Regions from separate parts of the Nonomuraea sp. NPDC003707 genome, predicted to be linked through region 3. Evidence: riboswitches for the same ligand, from Rfam matches in the RefSeq annotation. Region 3 holds a riboswitch; each other region holds the start of a gene.
What was found. Region 3 has a riboswitch for glycine ahead of gcvT (glycine cleavage system aminomethyltransferase GcvT). Riboswitches for the same ligand answer to the same signal wherever they lie in the genome.
Positions count from the first base shown of each region.

Region 1: another riboswitch for glycine. It lies ahead of gcvP (aminomethyl-transferring glycine dehydrogenase); the one in region 3 lies ahead of gcvT (glycine cleavage system aminomethyltransferase GcvT).
Region 2: another riboswitch for glycine. It lies ahead of ACWDRB_RS66775 (hypothetical protein); the one in region 3 lies ahead of gcvT (glycine cleavage system aminomethyltransferase GcvT).

Region 1 covers NZ_JBSFNK010000008.1:210,025-216,209, reverse strand. Annotated here, with positions in the region: gene ACWDRB_RS22790 (hypothetical protein) at 1-267, opposite strand, end outside; gene gcvP (aminomethyl-transferring glycine dehydrogenase) at 409-3,234, opposite strand; glycine riboswitch at 3,403-3,502, opposite strand; gene ACWDRB_RS22780 (MerR family transcriptional regulator) at 3,621-4,241, opposite strand; gene ACWDRB_RS22775 (bifunctional nuclease family protein) at 4,389-4,859, opposite strand; gene ftsR (transcriptional regulator FtsR) at 4,992-5,618, opposite strand; gene ACWDRB_RS22765 (FHA domain-containing protein) at 5,692-6,185, opposite strand, start outside.
Region 2 covers NZ_JBSFNK010000089.1:4,192-10,376, reverse strand. Annotated here, with positions in the region: partial or broken gene ACWDRB_RS66800 (IS4 family transposase) at 1-766, shown strand, start outside; partial or broken gene ACWDRB_RS66795 (IS982 family transposase) at 848-1,762, opposite strand; gene ACWDRB_RS66790 (hypothetical protein) at 1,833-1,979, shown strand; gene ACWDRB_RS66785 (hypothetical protein) at 2,007-2,222, shown strand; gene ACWDRB_RS66780 (TetR/AcrR family transcriptional regulator) at 2,324-2,896, shown strand; partial or broken gene ACWDRB_RS66775 (hypothetical protein) at 3,129-3,668, opposite strand; glycine riboswitch at 3,907-4,002, opposite strand; gene ACWDRB_RS66770 (PucR family transcriptional regulator) at 4,075-5,655, opposite strand; gene ACWDRB_RS66765 (purine-cytosine permease family protein) at 5,789-6,185, shown strand, end outside.
Region 3 covers NZ_JBSFNK010000014.1:228,647-234,831, reverse strand. Annotated here, with positions in the region: gene ACWDRB_RS33415 (L-serine ammonia-lyase) at 1-737, opposite strand, end outside; gene gcvH (glycine cleavage system protein GcvH) at 793-1,182, opposite strand; gene gcvT (glycine cleavage system aminomethyltransferase GcvT) at 1,179-2,264, opposite strand; glycine riboswitch at 2,397-2,494, opposite strand; gene ACWDRB_RS33400 (hypothetical protein) at 2,589-3,419, shown strand; gene ACWDRB_RS33395 (gamma-glutamyl-gamma-aminobutyrate hydrolase family protein) at 3,434-4,123, opposite strand; gene ACWDRB_RS33390 (3-oxoacyl-ACP reductase) at 4,158-4,922, opposite strand; gene ACWDRB_RS33385 (aldehyde dehydrogenase family protein) at 4,925-6,185, opposite strand, start outside.

The DNA.
Region 1 (6,185 bases), on a different contig from region 3:
CAGCAGCACCGCGAACGAGTCCCCGGCCACCGCCACGAACCGCGGCGCGGGGAGGGCGGGCGCGGCGGCCCGCAGCGCTCTCCGGGTGTAGAGGGCCGCGCCGAGGAACCCGACGGCGTACGGGACGACCGTGCGCCAGTGGACGCCGAAGTCGCTCATCCCGCAGTTGAAGGAGAGGCACCCGGGCATGATCACCAGGCAGACGGTCAGCCCGGATAACAGGGACACCTGCCCCTTGACCAGGTCGCCCACCACGCCGTCGCCCATCACCGGCCTCCCAGCCGATGATCCCACGCCAACCCGACCCCCGCGATGCCCGCTTCCGGCGCCCGACGCGGGCATGCGACGCCGAGGGGCAACCGGACGGACGACGGACGCCCGCCCGGCAGAAGAGCCCGCGGGGAGCTCCTAGTCCTCGTAAGCCTCCAGCGGCGGGCAGGAGCAGACCAGGTTCCGGTCCCCGTAGGCCTGGTCGATCCGGCGCACCGGCACCCAGTACTTCCCGTCCCGCACCGACGGCAGCGGATAGGCGGCCTCGCCGCGCGTGTACGGGTGGGTCCACTCGTCGGCGCTGACCGACTCGGCCGTGTGGGGCGCGTTCCGCAGCGGGTTGTCCGCCGGGTCGTAGGCCCCCGACGCCACCTTGTCGATCTCGCCGCGGATGGCGATCAGCGCGTCCACGAACCGGTCGAGCTCCCCGAGGTCCTCGCTCTCGGTCGGCTCGATCATCAGCGTCCCCGCCACGGGGAACGACATGGTCGGCGCGTGGAAGCCGTAGTCGATGAGCCGCTTGGCGACGTCGTCCACGGTGACCCCGGTCTCCTTGGTGATCTGCCGCAGGTCGACGATGCACTCGTGGGCCACCAGCCCGCCGCGCCCCGTGTAGAGCACGGGGAAGTGCGGGGCGAGCCGCCTGGCCAGGTAGTTGGCCGACAGGATGGCCTGCTCGGTGGCCGCCGTGAGGCCCTCGGAGCCCATCATCCTGATGTACGCCCACGAGATCGGCAGGATCCCGGCCGAGCCGTACGGGGCCGCCGATACGGGGCCCACCGGCGTGCCGTCGTGCAGCGGGTGGCCGGGCAGGAAGGCCGCCAGGTGGCCGCGGACCGCGACGGGGCCGACGCCCGGTCCGCCGCCGCCGTGCGGGATGCAGAACGTCTTGTGCAGGTTGAGGTGGGACACGTCGGCCCCGAACTCGCCCGGCTTGGCCAGCCCGACCAGCGCGTTGAGGTTGGCCCCGTCCACGTAGACCTGGCCGCCGGCCTCGTGCACCTTGGCGCACACCTCGGTGATCGTCTCCTCGTACACGCCGTGCGTCGAGGGGTACGTCACCATGATCGCGGCCAGCGCGTCACGGTGCTTGTCGATCTTGGCGTCGAGGTCGGCCAGGTCCACGTTGCCGTCGGAGTCGCAGGCCACGACCACGACCCGCATGCCCGCCATGATCGCGCTGGCGGCGTTGGTGCCGTGGGCGGAGGACGGGATGAGGCAGACGTCGCGCTCGCCGTGGCCGTTGGCGCGGTGGTAGGCGCGGATGGCCAGCAGTCCGGCGAACTCGCCCTGCGAGCCGGCGTTCGGCTGGATGGAGACGCGGTCGTAGCCGGTCACCTCGGCCAGCCAGCCCTCCAGCGTGCCGATCAGCTCGCGGTAGCCCTCGACCTGGTCGTCCGGCGCGTACGGGTGGATCGCGGCGAACTCGGGCCAGGTGATCGGCTCCATCTCGGTGGTCGCGTTCAGCTTCATCGTGCAGGAGCCGAGCGGGATCATGGAGCGGTCGAGCGCGATGTCCTTGTCCTGCAGCTTGCGCAGGTAGCGCAGCATGGCGGTCTCGGAGCGGTGGCTGTGGAAGACCGGGTGGGTGAGGTAGCCGGACTCGCGCGCCAGCGAGGCGGGCAGCGCGTCCGCGTCCAGGGCCACGTCGGCCCGCTCGACGCCGAAGGCGGCCCACACCTTGGCGACCTCGGCGGCGCCGGTCTTCTCGTCGCAGGAGATCGACACGTGGTCGTCGTCGACCCGCCAGAGGTTCACGCCCTGCTCGACGGCGGCGGCGACCACCTCGGCGGCCCGGCCGGGCACGCGTACGAGCACGGTGTCGAAGAACTCGCGGTGCACGACCTCCAGGCCCGCCTGGCGCAGCCCGCCGGCCAGGGCCACGGCGTGGCGGTGCGCCCGGTGGGCGATCCGGCGCAGCCCCTCGGGGCCGTGGTAGACGGCGTACATGCTCGCGATGACGGCGAGCAGCACCTGCGCGGTGCAGATGTTGCTGGTGGCCTTCTCGCGGCGGATGTGCTGCTCGCGGGTCTGCAGGGCCAGCCGGTACGCGGGGTCGCCGTCGGCGTCCACCGAAACGCCCACCAGGCGGCCGGGGAGCTGGCGCTGCAGGCCCTCGCGTACGGACATGTAGGCCGCGTGCGGCCCGCCGAACCCGAACGGCACCCCGAACCGCTGCGAGGAGCCGATCGCGATGTCGGCGCCCAGCTCGCCGGGCGCGGCCACGAGGGTGAGGGCCAGCAGGTCGGCGGCGGCCACGACGAGCGCGCCCGCCTCGTGCGCGGCGGCGGCCACGACGCGGAAGTCGCGCAGCCGCCCGGACGCGCCCGGGTACTGGACGAGCACGCCGAAACACTCGGGCAGCCCGCCCTCGAGGGAGTGCTCCACCAGCGTGATGCCCAGGGGCTCGGCCCTGGTGGCGAGCACGGCCTTGGTCTGCGGCAGCGCGTCGGCGTCCACCACGAACACGCTGCTCTTGGACTTGCCCGAGCGGCGGGCCAGGGTCATCGCCTCGGCGGCGGCCGTGGCCTCGTCGAGGAGGGAGGCGCCCGCGACGGGCAGGCCCGTCAGGTCGGAGACGACGGTCTGGAAGTTCAGCAGCGCCTCGAGGCGGCCCTGCGAGATCTCCGGCTGGTACGGGGTGTAGGCGGTGTACCAGCCCGGGTTCTCCAGCAGGTTGCGCCGGATGACGGCGGGGGTGATCGTGTCGTGGTAGCCCAGGCCGATCATGGAGGTGAGCACGCGGTTGCGCCCGGCCAGGGCGCGCAGCTCGGCGATGGCCTCGGCCTCGCCGACGGCGGCGGGCAGCTGGAGCCGGTCCTTGGCCCTGATGGCCTCGGGGACGGCCACGGCCACCAGATCCGCCACGGACTCGAAGCCCACGGCCTCGAGCATGCGCTGCTGCTCGGTCGCGGATGGGCCGATGTGCCTGGACGAGAACGGCGGAGCTGACAGGTCGGTCATGGACAGTGCCTCCCGAGGCTATGGAGACCGGCGCCGTGGCGCGGGCGAGTGCCGGATCTCCCCCTCTGTCAGCGCGGCGACGCCGCGACCTGAGAGCTTCACCCCGGGAATGGGGCTTGCACCGTCGGTGAGGCGCGCCTGGCGGGCGCGCCTGCTTTCCAGAGTTGCCTCACCCGAGCGGTACAGGGTGCCTGAGAGATTCCGGGGAGGGTTGCTCCTTCGGCGCCCTGAGACCCGCGGGTCCCAGGGACTCTCCCGCACGGGGTCGTCAGCCTTGCTGTCCTAGATTACAACCCTCCGCGTTACGCATGAATTTCCCCGTCGATGCGTTATGTGCGGATTGCCCGGTGGGCCGCGTCCGGCGGCCCACGGCAGAAGGGGGTGTGCTAGCTGAGGCGCCGCGCGCGGCGACGGCGGGCGAGCTCGTCAGCGGGGTGGTCGGCCGGGACGCTGTCCTCGACCGCCGCTCGTTCCCCCGGCAGCTCCGCGAGGGAGCCCTCGACCTCTCGCCAGACCCGGCCGAGCGCGATGCCGAACACGCCCTGACCGCCTTGGAGCAGGTCTATCACCTCGTCGGCCGAGGTGCACTCGTAGACGCTGACGCCGTCGCTCATGAGCGTGATCTGCGCGAGGTCGGCGACCCCGCGGTCACGCAGATGCTGGACGGCCGTACGGATCTGCTGCAGCGACACCCCGGTGTCGAGGAGCCGCTTGACGACCTTGAGCACCAGGATGTCCCGGAAGCTGTAGAGCCGCTGTGAGCCCGAGCCCTGCGCGGCTCTTATCGTGGGCTCCACGAGGCCCGTGCGCGCCCAGTAGTCGAGCTGCCTGTAGGTGATGCCGGCCGCCGCGCAGGCCGTCGGCCCGCGGTAACCGATGTCCGCCGGCAGCGACGCCGGCTGTTCGTCGAAGAGCAGGCCCTGCTCTCCGGCACGCTGCCGCGCGCTCTCGCGCCGAACCGGATCTTCCTGGCCGGCCGTCTTTCCCTCGCCGCTGCTGACCGCCACGCGGACCTCCGGCTTTCTCTCATCCCGCGGCCTGATCTGGGGGTTCGTAAAGGGCGACCACGGGTTTCACTTGCACCGTAGGACCGTGACCATGCTCAGTCAACGATCCGGCTCGGCGCGTCGTGAAGCGTAAATGCACCGAAATACCTACCCCGCCCTGCCGAAGTCTTCGGGAGTGATCGTGTCAAGGAACTCTCTGAACTTCTCCACCTCGTCTTCCTGGTCGTCCGGGATGATCACCCCGGCCTCCTGGACGACCTCCTCGCTGGCGAAGATGCGTGCTCCGGTGCGCAGGGCGAGCGCGATCGAGTCGGACGGCCGCGCGCTCACCTCCACGCCGTTGGAGAAGACCAGGTCGGCGAAGAAGATGCCGTCGCGCAAGGCGACGATGTTGACCGCTCGCAGGCCGACGCCCAGAGCGCTCAGCACGTCTCGGAAGAGGTCGTGGGTGAGCGGACGCGGCGGTGGCTCCTCCGCTTGGGCCAGCGCGATGGCCGTCGCCTCGGTCATGCCAATCCATATAGGAAGGAACCGCTCCCCGTGTGCCTCCTTGAGCAAGACGATCGGCTGATTTGTGGGCATTTCAACTCGAACGCCCACGACCTCCATCTGCAACACGGGCTGCTCCGTATTCCTGACCGGTCACCCGGCACAGCTATTTGCGGGTCGCTACTGCTGACTGGCTACTGCAATTCAACGTAACACCCGGCGGGCATGGAATGCGCCTCCGCCTCCCAGCTCGCCAGGGTCTCAACGCCCCAGTACGGACCGGATCCCCGACCGCACAAGGGATGCGTGCAGGTCGAGCAGGAGTGTGGAAAGCTCCCTGGCGACCTCGTCGGCCTCCCCGATGGCGCCGGGGGCCCGCCGTTTGAGTATGGGCGCGACCGCCTGCTCGACGAGCCCGCACTCGCGCTCGGCCGCGGCCTTGACCGCCCGCAGGTGGCGGGCGCGCAGGCCGAAGCGGGCCAGCGCGCCGATGCTGCGGGCCACGTTGAGCGCCTCTTCGTCGTAGCGCCTGGCCACCGGGGCGAGCAGGCCGTAGTCCTCGAGCTCGGTGAGCGTCTCGTCGTCGATCTCCGCCGCCTCGAGCAGCTCGGCCCGGCTGAGCCGGACCTCCGTCTTCTCCTGTACGGCGCGCGGACGGCCGAAGCTCTCGGCCATCCTGTCCTTGATCACCCGCAGCGGCAGGTAATGGTCGCGCTGCTCGCGCAGGATGAAGCGCAGCTGCTCCACGTGCAGGTGAGTGAACTTGCGGTAGCCGGACGGGCTGCGCTCGGGCTCGATCAGCCCCTCACCCTCCAGGAAGCGGATCTTGGAGATCGTCACATCGGGGAACTCGCCCTGCAGGAGCGCGAGCACCTCCCCGATGCTCATGTGAGAGCGTGCCGCCTGGGAGGTCATATGACCTCCCGGGACGGCGCGTCCACGAGTCGCTCGCTCGGCTCGATCATGCGCCGGCGTGGGTCCGCATCAGGAAGACGAGGCGGAACTTGCCGATCTGCACCTCGTCTCCGGAGTGCAGGGGAACCTCCTCGATGCGTTCCCTGTTGACGTAGGTGCCGTTGAGGCTGCCCACGTCACGCACAGAGAACTGACCGCCGGGGTGGCGGTAGAACTCGACGTGGCGGCGGGAGACCGTGATGTCGTCGAGGAAGATGTCGCTCTCCGGGTGGCGCCCGGTCGTGGTGAGGTTCTTGTCCAGCCGGAAACGGCTCCCCTGGTTGGGGCCCCTGGTCACCGTGAGCAGCGCCGTGCCGGGCGGCAGCTGCTCGACCAGAGCCCGCTCCGCCAGGAGCATGTCGCCTGCCTCAGCCTCGTATGCCTCGATTCCCGCGATGGAGATCGTCGACGTGGTGTCCCCGGAGACCTCGGGTCTGGTCAGCGGTGACCCACAGCGGGAACAGAAACGGGCATCCTCGGGGTTGGCGTGCCCGCACTGCG
Region 2 (6,185 bases), on a different contig from region 3:
CCAGCGACTGCTGGACAGACTCGCCTCAGGCATGCTCGTGCTGCTGGACACGGGCTTCGACGGCTGGCCCTTTCTGCTCCAACTGCGCTCCACGGGAGCGGAGTCCCTCTGCCGTTCCGGCGCTCGGCGCCACCCACTGATCATCAAGAGGTTGCCCGACGGCTCCTACCTGTCCACGTTCGGCCTGGGGAAACTGCCAGTGCGGATCATCGAGGCATGGATCACGATCACCTACGCCGACGGCACTGCACGTCGTGAGCAGTGGCGCCTTGCCACCAGCCTGACCGACCATATCCGCTACCCCGCCCGCGAACTGGTCGCGCTCTACCACGACAGGTGGCAGGCGGAGACAACCTACTTCTTGATCAAGGCCACCATGCTGCATGGCCGGGTCCTGCGCTCACGCTGCCTGCAGGACATCGACCAGGAGGTTTACGCGCTACTGACCGTCTACCAAGCCATGGTCCGGATCGCCGGGGACGCCATCGCCGGCCACCCGCGACTGGACTTCGACCGGATCAGCTTCACTGTCGCCCTGGACGCCGCACGCGACCAGGTCACCACCGCCAGTGGGATCCTGATCAGTGACATCGCCGCGCTGACCAGCGCGATCGGCTGCGCCATTCTCGACAACCTGCACCTGGCCACCACCGCCAGCGAGTCAAGGCCCGAACCCGGAAGAATCCGACCAGCAAATACAGCAAGAACTCTCTCCAGCGCCCCGCCACCGTCCAGCACTACACGTTCGAAACCGAGGTCATGGTGATGGAGCAAGGCTTGACGGCCGGGTCACGACGTTAACTCAACGGTGTTGTCATTGGAGTACTAGATGATCTATTCCAAGGGGTCAGTGATCGTAGGCGATCAGTGAGCGTAGGACGGTTTGTCCGGTGGCGTCGTTGTGCCAGATCGTGGCGGTCAGCGCGAGGATGCGTTGCATGACGCGGGCTATGACACCTCCGGGTGTGCGCCCTCGGTGCCGTTCGAGGGCCAAGCTGCCCCTTGAAGGTCTCGTTGATCGATTCGATGACCTGCCGCAGCGGCTTGAACAGGGCTGCACCAGGCCGTTCCCGTTCACCTTTACGGACCGGCCGCAGCAACTGGACTCCACGCTCGGACAGTTCGCGTTCGAAACCACGGCCGAAGTAGGTCTTGTCGCCGATGAGAGTCTGTCGGGGCGCTCTCGCAGAAGCTCGCATTCGGCTGCCAGGAGGTCAAGGAGGGTCTCGCGTTCGTCGGCCTTGGCCCCGGTCAGGGCGAAGGCGATGGGCAGGCCCTGAAGGGTGCAGAGCAGGTGCAGGCGCAGGCCCCAGAAGAAGCGGCTGTGGCTGGCGCAGTAGCCGTATTCGGCCCAGCCTGCCAGGTCGGAGCGTTTGACGGTCTCGCGGGAGCGGCCGCATTCCACCGGGGTGGAGTCCACGACCCATACGTCGTCGCTCCACACCGAGGTGGTGGTGGCCAGGATCCGGTTGACGCTTCGCATCAGACCGGCGGCCTTGCGCAGCCGCTTGGTATAGCTGGGCTGCTGGGGCAGGTAGGGGAAGAGGTGGCGCAGGTGGGCACGGGCATGGCGGAGCCATTTGGCCTCGGAGGTGTAGCCGAGTATGGCCTGCATCGTGGCGAGGGTGACCAGTTCGGCATCGCTCAGGCGGGGCGTAATGCCGACCGGCGGGCGCCACGGCGCCAGGTCGGGATGCTCTTTCAGCATGTCGTCGGTCGTCGCATACAGTGCTGTCGCGAGGGTGCCCACGTCGTTCGCCATAAGACGATCTTGGACATCCTCGTTCTCGTCTCCGCAGGCGCCCCTTGGACCACACCACCAGGAGGAACCAGTGTCATACCCGCAACTGCTCACCCCCGAGGAGAAGCTCGCCGACGCGAAGAAGCTGTTGAGCCTCCCGCGTATCGTCGTGATCTGCGGCTCCACCCGTTTCATGACCGAGATGAACGAGGCCGATCTGCGGGAGACCAAAGCCTGAAAGATTGTCGTCAAACCGGGTTGCGACATGAAGTCGTCGCACGAACTTTGGTCCGATCCTGTCGAGGCCGAGGCGCTGAAGGTTCGACTCGACGATCTGCACCGGGCGAAGATCCGGCTCGCTGATGAGGTGCTCGTAGTCGGCGGCTACATCGGAGACAGCACCCGAGCCGAAATCGCCTACGCCCGGTCGCTGGGCAAGCCCGTGCGGTTCACGCACCCCGAAGTCGACCCTGACGCCTGACCGCCCACCCCCACACCCTCCGCAGGCACCCCTTGGAATTGATCATCTAGGCTAGAGGGACGCTCCGCAACCAACCGGTTGGTCGTGGCATCATGGGCGGCATGGCACCAAAGGTCTCGACGGCCGCCACCCGCTCTGCCCTGCTGGAGGCCGCGCGGGAGGAGTTCGCCGCCCATGGGGTGGCAGGCGCTCGCGTCGACCGCATCGCGGAGCGCGCCAGGGTCAACAAAGAGCGCATCTACGGCCACTTCGGCGGCAAGGAGAAGCTATTCGACGCGGTCATCACTGAGGCGCTCGACGACCTGACCGCCCAGATGGCCCTGCCCGGCAGCGACCCCATCGATTACGTGATCAGACTGACCGACTACTACCGCACGCACCCTGACCTGGTGCGCCTACTGATGTGGGAGGCGCTCAACTGCCGGGGCCAGGAGTTGCTGCCCGGCCAGAAGGCCCGGGTGGAGCGCTGCGGCCGCAAGACAGCCTCATTGGCGGAAGGACGCGGCGAGGAGCCCACGACGGCTACGGCCCGTACGCTGTTCATGCTCACCGGCCTGGCGCTGCTGCCGTCGATGCTGCCGCAGCTCGCACGCATCATCATGGGCGAGGCGGCCGACGACCACGAGGCAATGCGCGACCACATCGCGGCCTCGATCGCCGCAGCTCTGAAATGAGTGAACCAAGCACCATTCGGGTGAGTTTCTGGCGAGATCGCGGCATGCCGTTGTCAACGGACGGCCTTCACCGATGACGACAGAGTGCCGCTGGACGCGCAAACGCTGCCACTCAGATCGGCGGAGCCGTCCGGCTCGTTTGGGGATGACGGCTCGCGATGGCGTCGGCGACGTCTACGATTCGACCGTGCTCATGGGAAGCCTGAGCACCGGTTCACATAGCGTCAGAATGTCAATTGTTTGTGTCGCCGCCTGTCACCGGCGGCTTGGGCTTCGGCACTCCGCGGCACGGGTCCGCACCAGATCCAGGGTTTGCGGCAAAGTGTCGGGCGTCGACGACGACCCGCGACGAAGGAGATTTCGAGGCCCGCTTCATCACCATCATCGCCTCCACAACCGCCGTACCTTCGTCGAGCAGCGACGCGTTGGCTGTCGGCAGTCCTGTCAGATCGTCCACCATGGTCTGGAAGTTCAACAGTGCTTCGAGCCGTCCCTGGCTGATCCCCGGCTGGTGCGGCGTCTACGCCGTGTACCATGCCGGGTTCTCCAGGACGTAACGGCGGATGACTGCAGGCGTGATCGTCGGATGGTAGCCCATGCCGATCATCGGTATCGACACCGTGTTGCGCGCGGCGAGCTCGGCGAGCTCGGATGCCGCCTGCGTCTCGGTGATGGGCGGTGGCAGCCGGAGGTCCGCTGCAGAGCGGATGCCGGCGGGTACCGCGGCATCCATCAATTCGTCGAGGCCGACGTATCCGAGCTCGGCCAACATGGTGGCCTGGTCATCGAGGCCCACCCCGATGTGCCGGTACGCGAAGTGCCCACGAGCAGGCCTGGAAGTATCACGCGATGTCGTCATGGTGGGAGGCTCCCTGTTTCAGGCACCGCTTGATGCGGCGCCACAGCCGGGCGACCTCCCCGCTCTGTCATCGGTACCTGATAGCTTCACCGCCTGATGTGCGGTTTGCACCGTGGGTGCAGGACCAGCGTCCTGGCTTTCCAGAGTTCGCCTCGCCGGTGCGGTAAGGGGGCCTGAGAGTTTCTGGGGAGAGTTGCTCCTTCGGCGCCTCGTCATGATGGACGACGGACTCTCCCGCTCCGGTTCTGACGGCGCGATATGCAGTTAGGGGGCTCACCGTAGGCGGAACCGTTCCCAAAGGTCAACCCCCTTCCGGGCATCACGATGGTCTCGAAGGCTGGTACGAGACTGCAGGCCAGGATGCGGGATTGTCGCCGAGGAGATGCCGCGCGCGGAGCGCCACGAGCAGGTCGGCTCGTGTGCGCGGTTCCGTGAGGTCGACATCGAGCAAGTGACCGATGCGCTGTAGCCGCTGGTAGAGCGTTTGCCGCCGCAGATTGAGCCGACGTGCCGCCTCCGTCTTCCCCTCCGCGGATGTCAGGACCACATCGAGGGTGTGGAGCAGCCGCGTACCCCGCTGATCATCGAAGTCGATGAGCGGCCCGAGCTTCTCATGGACGTACCGCGCCAGCCCGTCGACGCCGTAGGCCCGCAGCAGCGCTCGCTCCACGCCGAGCTTGTCGGCTTCGGCGACACGGGTGCGTGGCTCCACCTGACGTGCCACTCCAAGCACGAGCCGCGCCTCAGCCGCGCAGTGCATCAGTTCGTCAACGGCACGAACGGGTGGCCCCACCGCCGCCACACCGGTGGCCGTCAGCGCGTTGCCGAGCTCGGCGGACAGCCGGGCCGCCATCTGCCGGGGCGACGATGCCGTGGCGAGAAGTGTGCAGCAGACCCCGTCCACCTCCGCCGTGATTGTCGGCACGGACCCGCATCGCCCCCCCTCCGGGTACGCCGTCGCGTATACCGCTCTGGCAGACCGGTCCAGTGTGGCCAGCGCCACCGCGGGATCATCGTCGCGAGCCAGGGCCACGACATAGCCTGCCGCGTCCAACGCCAGACCGGCGGCGCTCGCTCGTGCCCGCAAACCCTCGCGATCGCCTTGGCCCGAGAGCAACGCCGAAATCAGCCGATGGTGGTTCGCGCTGCGAGAAATCGCCGCCCAACCGCCGCGCAACAGTCCGAGGGCCACAATCTCGGCGGCGCGTTCCAGCGCCGCCTGCTCCGCCGAGCTTTCCTCGTTGCTGAGGCGGGTGAGCAACCACCCCCAGACGGCTCCGTTCACGACGACCGGCGTCCGAGCCGTCAATTCCTGCTGGAGCTCATCCGGGTCTCCCTCAGAACCAGAGCCGATCAAGGTGTCGCCGGACGGTCCGGTCAGGGTGATGGGGCGATCGAGGATGGCGCTCAGCCGAGCGAGCAGTTGACCGACCTTCCCTCCGTCCGCCAGTACTTCGGACAGGGCATGTGAGACATGGTCCGTCAGCCGCAAGCGATTCACCGTGACGTCGATGATCGTGCTGTTCACCGCCTCGATCACCTCGACGAAAGGGACAAGAGCCCGAAAGCCGATGATCGGGAGTCCGATGTGCTCGGCCTCCTGCAGCATCTCCGGTGGCGCTGTCGTAAAGAAGCGGCGCAGCTCGAGGACGACGCCCGACACGCCGCAATCGGCCAGCTGTCGAACGTACGCGCGACGCTCGGCCGCGGTTCTCTCCCTCAAGCCCAGACCGGTGGTGAGAAGCACATCGCCGTCGCGGAGCAGCGATGCGATCTCGTAGATGTCGCCCGAGTGCAACCAGCGAATCGGCCGATCGAGAAGATCATCGCCGCAGAGAACCTCCGGCTGGCCCCGCTGGAACACGGAGTGCTCGATCATGTCCGTCAAACGGATGGTCACGACAATCTGTCTATCAGATGGACGACAGGTATGGACAGGTCGTCCCTTGCCCCACAAAGAGCCCAGCAGCAGACTGGCGCGTACGGAAGTGACGAGCGTCACTCCGACGTCAACGTCCCTGGTGAGGGCACGCATGAACGTCTCAGCAGATCTCTCCTCACGCACGTCCGAGTCCACTGAAGCCGTCGAGCATCAACTGCTCCCCGTACCCGATGAATCGCGGGTCTCCACGGCTGCCCATCAGTTCTGGATCTGGGCGGGCGCGAACCTGGCACCCATCAACTGGATCCTCGGCGCGCTCGGCGTCGGGCTAGGCCTCAGCTTGTGGGACACGATCGTCGTGCTTGTTCTGGGCAATGTGGTCGGCATGGCAGGCTTCGGGTTCTTCGTCCTCATGGGCCAGCGCACCGGCGTCAGCCAGATGGTGCTCTCGCGCGCGACGTTCGGCCGGCGCGGCGCCTACCTCCCGGCTGCACTGCAGGGTCTGGTCGCGGTCGGCTGGTGCGCGATCAACACATGGATCATCCTTG
Region 3 (6,185 bases):
TTGGCGCGGCGCTTGACCTTGAGACCGCCGGGCAGGACGCCCTCCTTGGAGATGCCCCGGCGCACGCACTCCGACATGACCGCCCAGAGCCGCAGCAGGCCCGAGCGGATCTCCTCCTCGGTGCGGCCGAACGCCTTCTCGTTCTCCAGCATCAGCGCCGAGATCGACAGGCCCGTGTTGGAGCAGTGCTTGAGCAGCTCCTCGCCCGTGGTGAAGGGGTAGGGCAGGACGGTGTCGTCCGGCTTGATGCGGTCGGCGCCCGTGGCCTTCTCGTCGACGACGAAGCCGCCGCCCACCGAGAAGTAGACCTTCTCCCTCAGCGGCCCGCCGTCGGCGTCGTACGCGGTGAAGCGCATGCCGTTCGGGTGCTCGGGCAGCGAGATCTTGCGCTCGAAGACGAGGTGCTCGCCCACGACGAAGCGGATCTCGTGCGTCCCGTACAGCTTGACCGTGCCCGACTCGCGCATCTCGGCCAGGCGGCCGTCGATGGAGTCGACATCGACGAGCTCGGGCTTCTCGCCGGACAGGCCGAGCAGGACCGCCTTGTCGCTGCCGTGGCCCTTGCCGGTCAGGCCGAGCGAGCCGTACAGGATGGCCTCGACCCGCGCGACCCGGGAGAGCAGGCCGTCGTCGTGCAGCCCGCGGGCGAACTTGTGCGCGGCCGCCATCGGGCCTCCCGTGTGGGAGCTCGACGGGCCGATGCCGATCTTGAAGAGGTCGAAGACGCTGATCGCCATTGATGGCGCCTTTCATGCTGGTGCCGGGGCCCGTCGCAGGGCCCCGGCAAAAAGGTCAGGAATCGCCTGAGGTGAGTGCCTTGTACTCCTCGGCGGAGAGCACGTCCTCGGCGTCGCCCTCGACGCGCACCCGGAACATCCAGCCGTCGCCGTACGGGTCACTGTTGACCAGGCTCGGGTCGTCGACCACGGCCTGGTTCACCTCGACGATCTCACCCCCGACGGGGGTGTAGATCTCGTTCACCGACTTGGTCGACTCCACCTCGCCGACGGATTCGCCCGGCTCGACGCTCGAGCCGACGTCGGGGAGCTGCACAAAGACGACATCACCAAGAGATTCGGCGGCGAAGGCCGTGACGCCGATGGTCACGGTGAGGCCGTCGTCGAGGCCGGCCACCCACTCGTGCTCCTTGGTGTAGCCCAGGTCGTCAGGGATGTTGCTCACTTGTTCCTCCTGTAGAAGGGCAGCTCTACCAGGTCCATAGGTTCATGGCTGCCCCGGATGTCCACGGCCAGGCCTGACTCGGCCTCGGTGTCCACGTAGGCCATCGCGATGGGCCTGCCCAGGCTCTGGGAGGGCGCACCGCTGGTGACCTCGCCGACGACGGCGCCGTCTTTGGTGACCGGGTAGCCGTGGCGCGGCACCCGGCGTCCCCGCGCGACCAGGCCGACGAGCCGGCGCCGGGGCGGGTCGTCCTTGACCGCCTCGAGCGCCGACCGGCCGACGAAGTCGCCCGGCTTGTCGAATTTCACCACTCTGCCCAGCCCCGCGTCGAACGGGGTCAGCTCGACGCTCAGTTCGTTGCCGTAGAGCGGCATGCCGGCCTCGAGCCTGAGGGTGTCGCGGCTGGACAGGCCGGCGGGCTTGAGGCCGTGCGGCTCGCCCGCCGCCATGAGCGCGTGCCAGAGCGGCACCGCGTCCTGGTTGGCGACGAACAGCTCGAACCCGTCCTCGCCGGTGTAGCCGGTGCGGGCGATCAGCGCCTGCCGCCCGTCGACCAGGTCGGGCAGGCCCGCGTAGTACTTGAGCCCGTCGAGGTCGGCGTCGGTGAGCGTGGCGAGGATCTCCTGGGACCGGGGCCCCTGTACGGCGATCAGCGCGTACTGGTCCGACCGGTCCTCGACCAGCACGTCATACGCCTTCGACCGCTCAATCAGCTCTTTTGCCACTTTTTCGTAGTTCGAGGCGTTTGCCACGACCATGAACTCGTCGTCGTCGAGCCGGTAGACGATGAGGTCGTCGAGCACCCCGCCCCGCTCGTTGACGATCATCGTGTATCTGGCCCGCCCGGTCGCCAGCGCCGACAGGTGGCCGACCAGCGCGTAGTCGAGCGCCTGCCCGGCCTGCGGCCCGGTCAGGAAGATTTCGCCCATGTGGGAGAGGTCGAACAGCCCGGCCGCCTGGCGAACGGCGTTGTGCTCCGCGGACTCGCTCCCGTACCGGAGCGGCATGAGCCACCCGGCGAAGTCGGTGAGCGTGGCGCCGAGGCTCTCGTGAACGTCTCGTAGCGGTGTTGGTCGGGACATTTGTCGCACCTCTGGACAGGATTGGATGCCAGCATCCTCCCCCTCTGTCATCGATGCCTGAGAGCTTCGCCCGAGTTTTGCCGGACTTTCACCTTCGGCGAGGCCCCGTGGGCCTGCTTTCCAGAGGTCACCATAGGCCGTGCGGTCCTTTGCCTTGAGAGGTTTGCGGGGAGGGCTTGCTCCTTCAGGGACCCTGACCGGCTGTCAGGGTGCTCTCCCGCACGGTTTCGCCGGTGATGTCCGCCAGCCTAGTGCCGCGATGGGGTTGTTGTCGCGTTCTGAGGGCTCATGAACCACTCCGGGGGTCACCGACGTCGAAGGGGTATGAATCGGCGAACGGCGGCCCTCGGCCTGCTGACCACCCTGGCCCTGGCGGGCTGCGGCGCGTCGGAGGCGGCGGCCCCACCCCGGTACGAGGCCAGCCTGACGGTGCTCGAAGGCGGCGGTCACGGGCCGCAGCTGTGCATGATGATCATGGAGTCGCTGCCACCGCAGTGCAGCGGTCCGGACGTCGTCGGCTGGGACTGGAACAAGGTGGATCACGAGTCGCAGGGCGGCGTGAAGTGGGGCGACTACCGCGTCGTAGGCACCTGGGACGGCGCCCGGCTGACGCTGACCGAGCCGCCCGGCCCGTCCGCGAAGGCGGCCCCCGCTCGTCAGGTGGACTTCACCAGCCCGTGCCCGGCGCCGGAGGGCGGCTGGCGGCCCGTCGATCCCGCCAAGGCCACGCAGCAGGCGATGGAACAGGCGATGTCGCGGGCCGGCGCGGTCGAGGAGTTCGCGGGCGCCTGGATCGACCAGAGCTACATGGAGGGCAAGCCCGCGGAGTCACCCGAGGCCAACGACCCGCTGCGGCTGGTGCTCAACCTGAAGTTCACCGGCGACCTGTCCGGTCGCGAGGCGTGGATCCGCGAGGTGTGGGGCGGCGCGCTGTGCGTCAGCGGCGCGGCGCGCAGCGAGAGCGAGCTGCGGGAGATCCAGCGGCAGGTCGAGGCCGAGCTGGGCGGCGGTCTCGTCTCGGCCTCGACCAACGTGCTGCGCAACCAGGTGGACGTGCTGGTCTGGGCGGCCACCGACGAGCAGCGCCGCGGCATCGAGGCCAAGCACGGCGCCGGAGCCGTGGCGCTGGACGGCGTGCTCAAACCGGTGGCGTGAGGCGCTCCGGCTGATCAGCAGGCCTCGACGAGCGCCTCGAAGAGGGCGCCGTCCTCGGCCGCCTCGGGGTGCCACTGCACGGCCACGGCGAAGGGGGCCGAGTTCAGCTCGACCGCCTCGATCGTGCCGTCGCCGGCGGTGGCGGTGACCGTGAGGCCGGGCGCGAGCCGGTCGATGGCCTGGTGGTGGTAGTGGGGGACGGTCACGGGCTCCGTGCCCAGCGCCTTGGCCAGGCGGCTGCCGGGGACGGGCGTGACGGGCAGCGGGCCGAACCTGCCGGGGGCGGGGGAGTGGCCGGTGTGCCCCACGACGTCGGGGAGGTGCTGGTGGAGGCTGCCTCCGAGGGCGACGTTGAGCACCTGGAGGCCGCGGCAGATGCCGAGGTACGGCAGGCCGGCGTCGAGGGCCGCCGCGATAAGCCCAAACTCCGCCTGATCCCGAAATTTGCGGATATAGCCGGTTTGATCCCCAGGCTCCTGCCCGTACCGGGCCGGGTCGACGTCCCCGCCACCGGCCAGGATCAGGCCGTCCAGGCGGCCGACGACCTGCGCGGGATCGCCGGCCGGCGGCAGCACGATCGGCTGCCCGCCGGCGCGTACGACCTGCTCCACGTACATGTACGGCAGGAGCGCCACGGTCATGTCCCAGACCGTGAACCTCGCCGGCTCCACGTACGACGTGATGCCGATGACGGGACGCTGCACGATATGACCCCCGAGAAACCAGACCGGACCAGAGCTAGAGCGGCGTGACGTAGGCGCCGGAGATGCCCCCGTCCACCAGGAACTCACTACCCGTGATGAACGACGCGTCGTCGCTGGCCAGGAACGCCACCGCCGCCGCGATCTCCGAGGCCTCGGCGAAGCGCCCGACGGGGATGTGCACCAGCCGCCGCTGCGCCCGCTCCGGGTCCTTGGCGAACAGCTCCTGCAGCAGCGGCGTGTTCACCGGTCCGGGGCACAGCGCGTTCACCCTGATGCCCTCCCGGGCGAACTGCACGCCCAGCTCGCGCGACATCGCCAGCACGCCGCCCTTGGACGCCGTGTACGAGATCTGCGAGGTCGCCGACCCCATGACGGCCACGAACGACGCGGTGTTGATGATCGAGCCCTTGCCCTGCCGTCGCATGTACGGGATGGCGTGCTTGCAGCAGAGGTAGACGCTGGTCAGGTTCACCTCCTGGACCCGGCGCCAGGCGTCGATGCCGGTCTCCAGGATCGAGTCGTCGTCGGGCGGCGAGATGCCGGCGTTGTTGAAGGCGATGTCCACGCTGCCGTAGGTGTCGAAGGCGGTCCGGAACATCCTGACGACGTCGTCCTCGTCGGTGACGTCGGCCTTGACGAAGAGGCCGCCGACCTCGTTCGCGGCCTTGACGCCGGCCTCCTCGTCGACGTCCACGCAGACCACCTTGGCGCCCTCCTCGGCGAACCTGCGTGCCGTGGCCAGCCCGATGCCGCTGCCCGCGCCGGTGATGACGGCCACCCGATCCTGCAAACGCTGCACTTTCACTCCCAGGAGATGAAGACGTTCTTGGTCTCGGTGAACGCCGCGAGGGCGTCGGGGCCGAGCTCCCTGCCGAGACCGGACTGCTTGAAGCCGCCGAAGGGGGTCCAGTAGCGGACCGACGAGTGCGAGTTGACCGAGAGCGCGCCCGACTCGACGGCCCTGGCCACGCGTAGCGCCCGCCCGACGTCGCGGGTCCAGATGGAGCCGCTCAGGCCGTACGGGGTGTCGTTCGCGATGCGTACGGCCTCCGCCTCGTCTTCGAAGCGCACCACGGACATGACAGGACCGAAGATCTCCTCGGTGAAGGCCGGGTCGGTGAGCTCCGGCGTCAGCACGGTCGGCGGGAACCAGAAGCCCTTGCCCTCGGGGCAGGATCCCTGCAGGTAGGGGGTGCCCTGGACGAAACCGCGCACCCGGTCGAGGTGTTCGGCGCTGATCAGCGGGCCCATGTCGGTGCCCTCGTCGAGCGGGTCGCCGACCGTGACGCCCCGCACGGCCGCCGTCAGGCGCTCCATGAACTCGTCGTACACCGCGGCCTGGACGAGGAGGCGGGAGCGGGCGCAGCAGTCCTGGCCCGAGTTGTCGAAGACCGCGTACGGCGCCGTCCTCGCGGCCCTGTCGAGGTCCGCGTCGGCGAAGACGATGTTGGCGGACTTGCCGCCCAGCTCCAGCGTGACCCGCTTGACCTGCCGGGCCGCCTTGGCGGCGATCTCCTTGCCCACCTCGGTCGAGCCCGTGAACACGATCTTCGCCACGCCGGGATGCTCGACGAGCCGGGCCCCCGCGACCTCCCCTGCCCCAGGCAGCACCTGGAGCACCCCCTCGGGGAGGCCCGCGGCGAGGGCCAGCTCCGCCAGCCTCAGCGCGGTCAGCGGGGTCCATTCGGCCGGCTTGACGATCACCGTGTTGCCGGCCGCGAGCGCCGGGGCCACGCCCCAGGTCATGATCACCATGGGGAAGTTCCACGGCACGATGACGCCGACGACGCCCAGCGGCTCCTGGAACGTGATGTCCACGCCGCCCGGCACCGGGATCTGCTTGCCGTGGTTGCGCTCGGGGGCGCCTGCGTAGAAGTGCAGCACGTCGCGGACGTTGCCGGCCTCCCACCGGGCGTTCCCGATCGGGTGCCCGGAGTTGGCCAGCTCCAGCCGCGCCAGCTCCTCGCCGTGCTCGTCCACCAGGCCGGCGAACCTGCGCAGCAGCCGCGCCCGGTCCCCGGGCGACACCTCGCGCCAGGTCGCGTACGCGGCCCTGGCACGC